Regions from separate parts of the Bacillus sp. THAF10 genome, predicted to be linked through region 1. Evidence: riboswitches for the same ligand, from Rfam matches in the RefSeq annotation. Region 1 holds a riboswitch; each other region holds the start of a gene.
The links. Region 1 has a riboswitch for S-adenosylmethionine ahead of FIU87_RS04820 (methionine ABC transporter ATP-binding protein). Riboswitches for the same ligand answer to the same signal wherever they lie in the genome.

Region 1 (4,213 bases):
TTAATTGGATTGAAGCCTGCGTCTACGGCAATTCCGTTATTGATGATAGAAGCATCCACATCAGCCAGTACGCGCGGTGTTTGGCCCGCAACGACAGGAACAATCTCGAGGTTCTTTGGATTTTCTACGATTTTGTCTAAGGAGCCATTGCCGTCAAAGTCCTCCGGCAGGGTGATAAGGCCGGCATCCTGTAAGAGTAGGAAGGCTCTTCCCATATTTGTTGCTTCATTAGGCACCGCAATTTTTCCGCCCTCCGGAATGTCCTCCACCTTTTCATGTTTTTCAGAGTATAGACCGAGTGGGGCAATAACAGTGGTCGCAATTGGTGATAAGTCTAAGTCGTGCTCTTTAATAAATGCTTCAAAATAAGAGATGGTCTGAAATGCGTTTGCATCAATTTCCTTCTGTGCAAGGGCAAGGTTTGGCTGCACATAGTCATTAAAAGTGACAATTTCGATATTAATTCCTTCCTTTTCTGCTTTTTCAGCTACAAAGTCCCAAATTCTTGTGTCAGTACCACTTACGCCAATTTTTACTGTTTTCTCATCATCTGAGCAGCCTGCCGCTACCAGTAGTAATAAAAATAATCCTGCAAAACCTAGTAATTTTTTCATGATGTCTTTCTCTCCTTATCGTCTTCTAATTTTTTTTGATAAAATATTTCCGGAACTCTGAACACCCTGTACCAATACCACAAGGATGGCGACGGTGATTAACATCGTTACTTCGTCAAATTGCTGGTAGCCATAGGTAATGGCAAGATCACCAAGGCCACCCCCGCCAACAGCCCCTGCCATGGCGGATGCCCCAATAAGTCCAATGGTGGCGATCGTGATGGCTAAGACGAGGGAGCTTAATGCTTCTGGTAGCAAAAATTTGAAAATGATTTGCCTTGGTGTCGCCCCCATTGCTTCTGCTGCTTCCAAAACACCTGGCTCCACCTCGAGAAGTGAGTTTTCTACGAGTCTTGCAAAATATGGCGCTGCGTAAAAAATTAAAGGTACAGTTGCTGCTGCGGTCCCGATCGAGGTACCAACAAGCAATCTGGTAATCGGAATGATGGCAACAAGTAAAATGATGAACGGTATCGAGCGAAATACGTTTATGACAGGATTTATTAGGTTAAATAGGTAAGTATTTTCTAAAATATGTCCTTTTCTTGAAACCACTAGGAGCACACCAAGCGGCAAGCCCAGTAGGACGGAGAACAGTAAGGAGAAGCTTACCATCGATACTGTTTCAAGTAAGGCATCAATAATCTGATCTGGTCTAACTCGCATGTGCGTTCACCTCTTTCACTAGAACTTTTTCTTGTTGGATGTAAAATAGGGCTCTTTTTATTTCAGATGGCTCTCCTTTTAACTCCACGATCAAATTACCAAATGGAATTCCTTGAAGCTCTGTTATGTTACCGAAGAGCACATTGACGTCGACTTTAAATTTCTTGGCCACCTGAGACAAAAAGGGCTGGCCAGTGGAGGCACCAACAAAGTTAATGCGATAAACTCCTTGATGGTCATCTTTGTTGCTTACGAGCTCTAGAATCGATTTTGGCAGCTTGTCATTTAAGACGGAGCTGACAAAGTTGCGTGCTGTTTCTGTTTGTGGGTTAGAAAATAAATCAAATACTGTTCCATGCTCAATGATTTTTCCTTTTTCAATAACAGCGACTTTATCACAAATGTCGCGGATGACGGACATTTCATGCGTAATCATGAGAACGGTAATTTTGTAGTCCTTGTTTATTTTTTTCAAAAGCTCTAGGATGGAGCTTGTTGTTTGTGGATCAAGAGCGGAGGTTGCTTCGTCACAAAGCAGGACAGAAGGCCTTGTGGCAAGGGCTCTGGCGATACCAACACGTTGTTTTTGTCCGCCTGATAACTGATCAGGGTAATTGTCTTTTTTATCAGCAAGCCCGACAAATTCGAGTAGCTCCTTCACTCTTTCTTTTATTTCTGCCTTATTTGTACCACTAATGATTAAGGGCATTGCAACATTTTCATACACGGTTTTCGAGTTTAGAAGATTGAAATGTTGAAAGACCATGCCGATTTTTCGCTTGGCTTCGCGAATTTTTTTCGGGGAAAGCTGGGTTAAATCTACTCCGCCTATCAAAACCCTTCCTGAAGTCGGACGCTCAAGCAGGTTCACGCAACGAATGAGCGAGCTTTTGCCGGCTCCACTAAAACCGATGACACCGTAAATTTCTCCTTCTTCAATGTTGAGGTCAATACCATCAAGGGCATGAACCTCCTTATCACCACTTTTGTATACCTTTTTAACATCTTTAAATGAGATCATGCTGGGTGCTTCCTCCGTTTCTTGAAAAAATATAAAAAATACCCTTTTCTTGAAAAGACAAGAAAAGGGCATTGGGGGATCGATGCTCTTTCTTATCTTTCAAGCGAATTGCTTGATGGAATTGGCACAGTGCTCATGTAAGCCTGTTGCCGAGGTTTCATAGGGCCATTCCCTCCACCTCTCTGGATAAGAAAACAATTATAAAGTTGTTATACGTCGCTTATGACTTCCTAAGGGCGACCTTGAGCCTCCTCGGCTTTGCCTGCGGGGTCTCAAGATTGTGAAAAGATGCATTCGTCTATTACAAAAACAAAAAACCTCTTCCTACATAGATAAGAAGAGGTTTTTAGTCCGGGTGAACTTTTGCTCTTCTTATCTTTCAAGCGAATCGCTTGATGGAATTGGCACAGTGCTTATGCAAGCCTGTTGCCGAGGTTTCACAGGGCCGTTCCCTCCACCTCTCTGGATAAGAAAAAAGTTTTATTTGATTGATGCTTAGTTTAGTATGGTTTTTTTTGAGTGTCAATAGGTTTTTTTACAATAAATGATTGTGTAAACGCTTACGTCCTTGCTGGGCTTATTATGAAAATATTTTGAAAAATGAAACCTATGGGTGTTCCAATTCGTCATATTTAATGGGGATATATGGCAAAGGAGAGAAGTGAGTTGAAGAAGTCTAGTATTGTAATTAGCATTAGTTTTCTAAGTTTTATTATGGTAGTGGTAGCATTAATTAATACATATAAAATCAATAAAGGCTATGCAGAGTACCATTCTGCAGCGGTACGGAATGATACCTCTCATTTTATAGCTAGCTTTGAAGATAACGATAGAATTTTTAAAGCTATTTTGAACGAGGGGACTCTTTCTCAAGAGCAACTCGCTCAGGTGAGAGAAAACGTCTATGTTCAAGTGCGATATTATGAGGATTACCACGGACTGGCGGTCCACTTAGACCGTTATCAACATGATGCGTATTCGATTGCAAGTGCTGCGTTTTTAACAGAAGCCGTGTTCAACAGACAGCAGGGGCAACTTGAAATAAAAACTAGGATGGATGTGGACGATACCTTTGTTAAAAAGGTGGAAATGTTGGTCTTATTTAATAGTAACTGCATAAAAGAGCTTCATAGACGGACACAGCATTTGGAGCTAAATGAGGAAGGCAGTGCTGAGATTAGCATCACAGATGATTTTTGGATTGATATTTTACGAGGATTAAATCGCTTATCTTATGAAAAGCAAAGTGATCTACAGATGCTACTAAATTAAAGGGAGGTGCTTAGATGAAGTGGATGCTCCTTATTTGTGTGTTTTTGGTAAGTGGTTGTAGCTATAATATGAGTGTTGCGACGCTCAGTGAACAAGGAGAAATTGCAAAGTCTCATTTAGAAGGATTAGGCTATTCGATTGTTTCCTTTGAAGAGGAAGGGGAAATAGAGTTTAAACGGAACTTTGTCAATGTGATGCCCAATGACCAATTGCTAAGTGTGCAATACGGGGAATTAGATGATTATTTGGATGAAGTGATGGCTACTGTTCACTTTTTAGTCAGTGGTCATCCGTTAGATGATCAATATAAAAAAGGGAAAAGTCATGCAACCGTATTTCTGATTGAGAACAAGGTTGTTGGTGGGTGGTCCTTTCCGTATTCGGATGAAGCGTTAGCAGGTGCACCATATTCACTGGATGGAAAAACGAGAGAAGAAGTTCATGGCAGCAATGAAAAGTGGCTGGCGAAAAAAGAGAACGCCCAAAAGCTTCAGCCAGTAAAGGTAGAGAAGCGCACAGACGCTGGGTATGAAACGGTGAAAATAGTGGAAGCGGCCACAGAACTTCAACGATTGGAAGATTTCTTTGCAAATAGGTTCGGGGAAAGTAAAGTGAAAGTGGAGATGGTAAGAGACCCTGA
Region 2 (4,213 bases), 1.6 Mb from region 1:
ATTTCCTCCATGATGATGGACAAAGTGGATAACTCTTTAAAAGGTTTTGCTAATTCCATGAATCAAATGGTGTTTTCACTAGGTTGGGCAAGTATGGGGCCGGTTTCAATGGGCATTGTCTTAGTTTATGGGGAATATTGGGGATATTCGATTGTTTTCTCCATTACAGCTGTTCTTTATTTGACAAGCTCTATCTTCTTTTATTTGATGTTTAGGGAAAAATCGACGGTAAGTATAGCAAAAGCCGTTGTTAAGACATCATAGACTGACATATTTCTTGGGAAATGAAGAACAATTATCGGAAATTATCGGTAATTGTTCTTGTTATTTTAAAGGGTTTTTCTTTTGCGAAGAGGAATATTTCTTATAAAGGGGGTGGTTGGTGTGGTAAAAGAAATTCTGGAAATGTTTCTAAAAAGAGCGATGGCAAAATCGCATTTAATGGAAATTTTACCGTATTACAATGTCTGCTGCTGCCTGATTGTAGATGGAGAGAAGTTCATTTTTTCTGTTACCAAAAACCAATTACAGCTAGAAATAAAGCCAGTCTCCATTGACGTTAGTATTGAAGGATCGCGGGAAGAGGTCGTGAAAATGCTTAACGGAACTAAGATGAGGGATCTCAAGAGTCTCCAGTTTAAGGGGTCGTTTAGACAATATCTGCTGATGGATTCATTGTTTACCTTAGTAAACAAGCCAGTGCAAAAAGGCGTGAGCTAAAAAGGATAACCTACTGCTTATAGAGAATATAAAGGGTAGAAAAAGAGAAAATAGGCGGTGGGTTTTTTGTATTTTTTTATTGTCAACAAGATCTCAGGTAATGGAAGAGGTCTTAAGGTTTGGACAAAAATAGAGAAGTTAATGAAAGAAAAAAGGGTAGATTTTCTTGTAGAATATACAGAAAAGCAAGGACATGCTAAGGAAATCATTGGAAAACTAAAAAAAGAGGTTTCAGCTGTTGTGGTAATTGGCGGAGATGGAACGATTCATGAGGTCATAAATGGTTTAGTATATAAAAATATTCCTCTGGGCGTAATTCCATCAGGATCGGGAAATGATTATGCAAGAAGTATGAACATTCCCTTTGCACCTCATAAAGCATTAGAGCGCATCCTTACCTTTGAAGCTAAAAAGATAGATATTGGGAAGGCTGGAGATAGATATTTTCTATCCATAGCTGGGATGGGGTTTGATGGAAAGGTAGCAGAGGTAACAAATGCATCCTCATCAAAAAGCTTCTTAAATAAAATTCGCCTTGGAAGTTTAGCATATATCGTAAATATTTTTAAAGTTCTATTTACCTATCAACCTTCTGATGTTGTAGTTAACATAGACGGCAATGAAAGGATTTATAAAGATGTATGGCTCATTGCCATGGCGAACCTGCCTTATTATGGGGGCGGGTTAAAAATATGTCCAGAAGCGGATGCCCGCGATGGAAAGCTGGATATGTGTGTAGTTTCTGGGATCAGTCGCTTTGAGCTTTTGTTTGTATTTCCCCTAGTAATTAAAGGAGCACATGTAAAACATCGTCATGTTAGTATGACGAGGGGACAGAAAGTGTGTCTTAAACAAACAGGTAAAATGGTACTTCAGTGTGATGGAGAAATTATTAGCCACGAAAAATTCAAATTTAAAATAGAGGAAAAAGCACTAAATGTTTTATAGAAAGTTTTTAGTTGACAGTCTAATTATCACCATGATACGATAGCAATCGTTAATTCAAATTACCCAAACTTTATATTTTATCTCTTATCGAGAGTGGTGGAGGGACGTGCCCGATGAAACCCGGCAACCGTCAACAAGTAATTGTTGAAATGGTGCCAAGTCACACAAAGCGTTATTAATTGCTTTGGCAGATGAGAGGAAGGACCCTTTACATATAATCCTTTCTGCTCATTTGGCAGAAGGGATTTTTTAGTTTGGGGTACGCTAACTAGAGGACTATGAGAAAGCAGGTGTAGGTTTTGATATCACTTCAAGGAGTTACAAAGGTTTTTAAAACTAGAAACGGTCCCGTTACAGCCGTTGATAATATAGATCTATCCATTAATCAAGGAGAAATCTACGGAATCATTGGATATAGTGGAGCAGGAAAAAGTACCTTGATTAGAATGTTAAATGGATTAGAAACGCCAACTGATGGTGTAGTCGATGTTGCTGGAAGAAATTTCGGGAAAATTAAAGGCCCTGAGCTTCGTAAGGCACGCCAAGAAATCAGCATGATTTTTCAACACTTTAACCTATTATGGTCGAGAACAGTAAAAGAAAACATCGCCTTTCCCTTAGAGATTGCAGGTGTAGGACGTTCGGAACGAAATCGAAGAGTGGATGAATTAATTAAACTCGTTGGTTTAGAAGGTAGAGGAGATTCTTATCCATCTCAGTTAAGTGGAGGGCAAAAACAGCGGGTTGGAATTGCCAGAGCACTAGCGAACAATCCGAAAGTTCTCTTATGTGATGAAGCAACTTCTGCCTTAGATCCACAAACAACAGATTCTATTTTAGAGCTGCTTGTGGACATCAATAAACGATTGTCCTTAACGATTGTGTTAATCACTCACGAAATGCATGTTATTCGAAAAATTTGTCATCGTGTAGCAGTGATGGAAAATGGAAAGGTTGTTGAGCAAGGGGATGTTCTTCACGTATTCCGAAAACCAGAACAGGATATTACGAAACGTTTTGTCAAACAGGTAACAGAGCCTGAAGAAACACAAGAAACCATCGAGCATTTATTAGCAGAATATCCACGTGGGCAAGTGATTCAATTAACCTTTGTTGGGACTTCTGCCGAACAGCCGTTAATCACAAATTTGATACGTAAGTTTCCTATAGAAGTAAACATTGTGCAAGGGAAAATATCACAAACGCAAAATGGAGCATATGGTTCTTTATTTGTTCATTTAGATGGTGAGCAGGAAGAGCTTGAACGTGCCCTTGATTTTATTAAAGAGCAGCAAGTGGAGTTGGAGGTGATCACACATGCTTGAGCGGGTAAATTGGGACAAGATGTGGGATGCTACCGTTGAAACGCTTTATATGAGCAGTATCTCTGTTGTCGCTACGTTTGTTTTAGGAATCGTCCTTGGCTTACTGCTTTTTTTGACGGCTAAAGGAAACATATGGCAAAATCGTTTCATCAATGGTTTGGTCGCTGCTTTTGTTAATATATTTCGTTCTATTCCCTTTGTAATTTTAATCTTCTTATTGATTCCATTCACAAGAACGATTATGGGTACGATTATTGGGGCTAATGCAGCGCTGCCAGCTTTGATAATTGGTGCAGCACCTTTCTATGCAAGGATGGTAGAGATTGCTTTACGTGAAATAGATAAAGGTGTCATCGAAGCAGCTCGTTCCATGGGGGCAAAGACTACAGAAATCATTTGGAAAGTATTACTTCCGGAATCGATGCCAGCTTTAGTTTCGGGGATCACAGTTACAGCTATCGCGATTGTCAGTTACACTGCGATGGCAGGCATTATTGGAGCAGGTGGACTTGGAAACCTGGCCTTCTTGGATGGATTCCAACGTAATAATTGGGAAGTAACATTAGTATGTACCGTCATTATTTTAATTATCGTATTTATCATCCAATACATTGGTGATTTAATAACAAACAAATTAGACAAACGTTAACAGAAAGAGGGATGTACAGATGAAAAAGGTAATAAGTCTTTTTGCAGTCTCATTATTAATATTGGTTCTTGCTGCATGTGGAAATGGGGAAAAAGAAGGTGGCTCCAAGATAGAAGAAGGAAAATTAGTGATTGGTGCATCTAATGTACCTCACGCAGAAATTCTTGAAGAAGCAAAACCGTTACTTGAAGAAAAAGGAATCGAACTGGATATCCAAACATTTACCGATTATGTTATTCCAAATCAAACACTTCGTGATGGGGATATTGACGCAAACTTTTTCCAACACGAGCCATATTTAAAATCGCAAATTGAAGAAAATGACTACGATTTTGTAAGTGTAGGCGGCGTTCACATAGAGCCAATTGGTGTGTATTCAAAGAAATATGACAGCCTTGAGGATCTCCCAGAAGGTGCGGAAATTCTGATGAGTAACTCTGTTGCCGACCATGGCAGAATTCTTAGTATGCTTGAGGAAAAAGGACTTATCACGTTAAAAGATGGTGTGGAAACAACATCTGCAACTATTGATGATATTAAAGACAACCCAAAAAAATTAGAGTTCAATACC
Region 3 (4,213 bases), 500 kb from region 1:
TGGCTGTAATAATTTCTTCTTCTTCACCTGCTTCAGCCAAAATTTCTCCCCAAGGATCAATAATCATGGAATGCCCTGCGAAGGTGTTTTTCGGATCTGCGCCTGAACGGTTGCAAGCAATCACATAACATTGATTTTCAATTGCTCGTGCAATTAGTAACGTTCGCCAGTGTTCCACGCGCGCAAGTGGCCATTCTGCAACGACGAAAATCGCTTTTGCCTGTTTCGTTGTATGGGCGCGAATCCATTCAGGAAATCTTATATCATAGCAGATGAAGCCTGCACAAGCTTCGCCATCTAGCTCAAAAAGCCCGTCTGTTTTTCCGGGTTGTAAAAAGTGGTGTTCATCCATGAGTCTGAACAAGTGAAGCTTGCTATATTCTCCGACCACTTCTCCGTCTTTATTTACTGTTAACATCGTATTATAAATTCCCTTATTTGTTTTTTTGGCAACAGAGCCCCCAACAATATGTGCACCAACTTCTTTTGCAGCTGATTTGAGTAACTTTGTTGTTACGAAACCACCAGAGTCCGCTATTTTATCAAGTCGTTCTAAATCATAGCCTGTCGACCATAGCTCAGGAAGCACGATTATATCAGGGTGTTCTTCCCCAGCTTTCTTTATTAATTCACACACTTTATCAATGTTTTTTTCAGGATCTCCAAAAGCTATATCAAATTGAATACAAGCAATTTTCCAGCTCATAATCTTTCCTCCCTTATAGAAAAAAATGCTTTACAAGTTGATTCTAACAATATATGATTTGTGACTAGGATTTCAAGAATTTTTTAAGTAGGTGGACTAAATGAAGAATTTCCAACAATCTGAACTTTTAGATTCCCTTCCGGTACAGTTTTTTGCCTCTTTAGTGAAAAAAGTGGGAAAAGTAATGGCTCAGGGTCATGATGTTATTAATCTAGGACAGGGAAATCCTGACCAGCCAACGCCTGAACATATTGTAAACTCCTTACAGAACGCTGTTCAAAAGCCACATCACCATAAATATTCCCCGTTTAGAGGGCACTCATTTTTGAAAGAAGCCATCGCGTCATTCTACAAAAGGGAATATGACGTGGATCTTGATCCAGAAAAGGAAGTGGCAGTTCTTTTTGGGGGGAAAGCAGGCCTAGTGGAAATCCCTTTATGCTTGTTAAATGAAGGGGATACCGTCCTTGTTCCTGACCCAGGTTATCCTGATTATTGGTCTGGTGTCGCGCTTGCAAAGGCAAAAATGGAATATATGCCGTTACAAGAAGTATATCATTTTTTACCAAACTATGAAGAGTTAGAGGCAGATGTTTTAGAAAAAGCAAAACTCATGTTTCTTAACTATCCAAACAATCCAACAGGAGCGGTTGCGAACAAACAATTCTTTGAACAAACTGTGGAGCTTGCCACCAAGCATAATATTTGTGTGGTTCATGATTTTGCTTATGGTGCCATAGGCTTTGATGGAGAAAAGCCAATTAGCTTTTTACAAACAGAAGGTGCAAAAGAAGTGGGGATTGAAATCTATACACTATCTAAAACTTTTAATATGGCAGGGTGGCGTGTAGGTTTCGCAATTGGAAACGAAAATGTTATTTCAAGCATAAATCTTTTGCAAGATCACCTTTATGTGAGTTTATTTGGAGCAGTTCAAGAGGCGGCAGCAACAGCGCTATTAGATTCACAAAAATGTGTGATGGATTTAGTGAATTTGTATGAGAAAAGAAGAAATATCCTAATCGAAGGTCTTCAACAACTTGGTTGGGAAGTTACAGCTCCTAAGGGATCTTTTTTCGCTTGGTTAAAGGTTCCTGATGGGTACACATCTGTTACCTTTGCAGACAAGCTTTTACATGAGGCGCATGTTGTAGTTGCACCTGGAGTTGGATTTGGGAAGTACGGAGAAGGGTACGTCCGAGTGGGATTGCTTACAGAAGAGGAAAGGCTGAAAGAAGCAATAAAAAGAATCAGAGAGTTGAAGATATTCTGAAATTTCTGTTGACATCCACGTGAAATGATGGCATAATCGCAACTAGATTTTATAAAAAAATGATCAAAACCTAATTCAATCTTATCAAGAGCAGGTGGAGGGACTAGCCCTATGAAACCCGGCAACCGACTTTTTACAAGCACGGTGCTAATTCTTGCAGCAAATCGCTGATAGATAAGAGGATGTTAGATAACCTAACCTCTTCTTTAGCGAAGGGGTTTTTTGTTTTTTATAGAGCATGTTGAAAGGATGAAGAACATGAGTGAAATAATCGCAACTTACCTGATTCATGATCATAAAGGAAACCTTGAAAAAAAGGCAGAAGGTATCGCGCTTGGCTTAACAATCGGATCTTGGACCGATTTACCGCAGCTTGAAAAAGAACAATTAAAAAAACATAAAGGAAAAGTGGTAAGTGTAAAAGAGCTAGAACCGAGCGAAGTCGTTAACAGCTATTTGCATAAGAACATCACGAGAGGAATTATCCAAATTGCTTACCCTGCTTGGAACTTTAGTAATGATCTTCCAGCAATTCTAACGACAGTTTTCGGAAAGCTTTCCTTGGATGGGGAGATAAAGCTGATAGACTTAACGTTTAACGAGCAACTAAAACAAGCATTTCCAGGGCCAAAGCTTGGCATTACTGGTCTTAGAGAATTAACTGGCGTTTTTCATCGGCCGTTTGTCATGAGTATTTTTAAAGGTGTCATTGGCAGAGATATGAACTATCTTATCCACCAGTTAAAGGAGCAAGCAAAAGGAGGAGTAGATTTTATTAAGGATGATGAGATTCTTTTTGAAAACGACTTCACTCCATTTGAAAAAAGAATAACAGAAGGGAAAATTGCGCTTGAGGAAGTTTACGAAGAAACAGGTCACAGGGCAAGATACGCCGTTAATTTAACCGGTAGAACATTTGAGTTAAAAGAAAAAGCAAAGCGCGCAGCTGAGCTTGGGGCAGATGCACTTTTGTTTAATGTTTTTTCCTATGGTTTAGACACTCTACAAGCGCTTGTAGAGGAAAAGGAAATTTCTATTCCAATCATGGCTCATCCTGCTGTAAGTGGGGCCCTTACTCCATCTGAATTTTATGGAATTTCAAATGAATTGCTACTAGGAAAGCTTTTGAGGTACGCAGGTGCAGATTTTTCGTTATTTCCGTCCCCATATGGAAGTGTCGCACTACCGAAAGAACAGGCTTTAGGAATTCGTGATGCCCTAACCTTGGAGGAGGCACATGTGAAAAAGACAATTCCAGTACCATCTGCAGGAATCCATCCGGGTCTTGTACCTCTTTTATATCAAGACTTTGGGAAGGATGCCATTATAAATGCAGGCGGAGGAATTCATGGACATAAGCTTGGTGCAGCTTCAGGAGGAAAAGCATTCCGTCAAGCTGTAGAAGCGGTGTTAGCTGGTGAGCTGTTAGAAAACTATGCCTCTACTCATGAGGAATTGAAAATTGCCCTTGAACAATGGGGTAATGTTGAGGTCGCACAATGACAACCAAGCAACCAATCATTTTTTGTGACTTTGATGGGACAATTACTAACAGTGACAATATTATTGCCATTATGAAAGAGTTTGCTCCCCCAGAATGGGACGGTATTAAGAATCAAGTGTTAGCCCAAGAAGTCTCCATAAAAGAGGGAGTTGGCAAGATGTTTGCTTTACTGCCTTCCTCTAAGAAACAGGACATTAAGAATTTTATTATGAAACATGCGGAAATAAGAGAAGGCTTTGCTGAATTTGTTTCTTATGCAAAGGAAAAGAATATTCCTTTGTACGTTGTCTCAGGTGGAATCGATTTTTTTGTAGAACCCATTTTAGCCAGCTATATCAGTAGTGAGGACATCTATTGTAACAGCTCTGATTTCTCACAAAATCAAATTAGCATCGTTTGGCCGCACACCTGTGATAATAGTTGTGAAAACGATTGTGGGTGCTGTAAGCCAACTATCATAAGAAGTCTATGTAAGGAAAATGACCGTATCATTGTAATCGGCGATTCGATTACAGACTTAGAGGCTGCAAGGCTTGCAGATCAAGTAATTGCCAGAGACTTTCTAGCAGACAAATGCAAAAACTTGGGCATTCCTTTTTCTAGCTTTGAAACGTTTTTTGATGTGATGGAAATCCTTAAAAAGAGCGAGGTGAGGGCATGAGCACCTTCATTCAAAAATGGAATGAGCTTAGTGAGGTAAAAGCAGAGCTTGCCCAAAGAGATTGGTTTA

Region 2: linked by a shared signal. The riboswitch ahead of FIU87_RS17285 (methionine ABC transporter ATP-binding protein) and the one ahead of FIU87_RS04820 (methionine ABC transporter ATP-binding protein) in region 1 are both predicted to bind S-adenosylmethionine.
Region 3: linked by a shared signal. The riboswitch ahead of mtnW (2,3-diketo-5-methylthiopentyl-1-phosphate enolase) and the one ahead of FIU87_RS04820 (methionine ABC transporter ATP-binding protein) in region 1 are both predicted to bind S-adenosylmethionine.

What each region holds. Positions count from the first base shown of each region.
Region 1 covers NZ_CP045403.1:896,362-900,574, forward strand. Annotated here, with positions in the region: gene FIU87_RS04810 (MetQ/NlpA family ABC transporter substrate-binding protein) at 1-614, opposite strand, end outside; gene FIU87_RS04815 (methionine ABC transporter permease) at 630-1,280, opposite strand; gene FIU87_RS04820 (methionine ABC transporter ATP-binding protein) at 1,270-2,301, opposite strand; SAM riboswitch class I at 2,391-2,494, opposite strand; SAM riboswitch class I at 2,671-2,774, opposite strand; gene FIU87_RS04825 (hypothetical protein) at 2,968-3,573, shown strand; gene FIU87_RS04830 (hypothetical protein) at 3,588-4,213, shown strand, end outside.
Region 2 covers NZ_CP045403.1:3,335,959-3,340,171, reverse strand. Annotated here, with positions in the region: gene FIU87_RS17300 (MFS transporter) at 1-264, shown strand, start outside; gene FIU87_RS17295 (hypothetical protein) at 385-720, shown strand; gene FIU87_RS17290 (diacylglycerol/lipid kinase family protein) at 778-1,668, shown strand; SAM riboswitch class I at 1,750-1,866, shown strand; gene FIU87_RS17285 (methionine ABC transporter ATP-binding protein) at 1,968-2,993, shown strand; gene FIU87_RS17280 (methionine ABC transporter permease) at 2,986-3,642, shown strand; gene FIU87_RS17275 (MetQ/NlpA family ABC transporter substrate-binding protein) at 3,662-4,213, shown strand, end outside.
Region 3 covers NZ_CP045403.1:1,398,670-1,402,882, forward strand. Annotated here, with positions in the region: gene FIU87_RS07375 (carbon-nitrogen family hydrolase) at 1-706, opposite strand, end outside; gene FIU87_RS07380 (pyridoxal phosphate-dependent aminotransferase) at 807-1,979, shown strand; SAM riboswitch class I at 2,058-2,160, shown strand; gene mtnW (2,3-diketo-5-methylthiopentyl-1-phosphate enolase) at 2,238-3,482, shown strand; gene FIU87_RS07390 (2-hydroxy-3-keto-5-methylthiopentenyl-1-phosphate phosphatase) at 3,479-4,144, shown strand; gene FIU87_RS07395 (methylthioribulose 1-phosphate dehydratase) at 4,141-4,213, shown strand, end outside.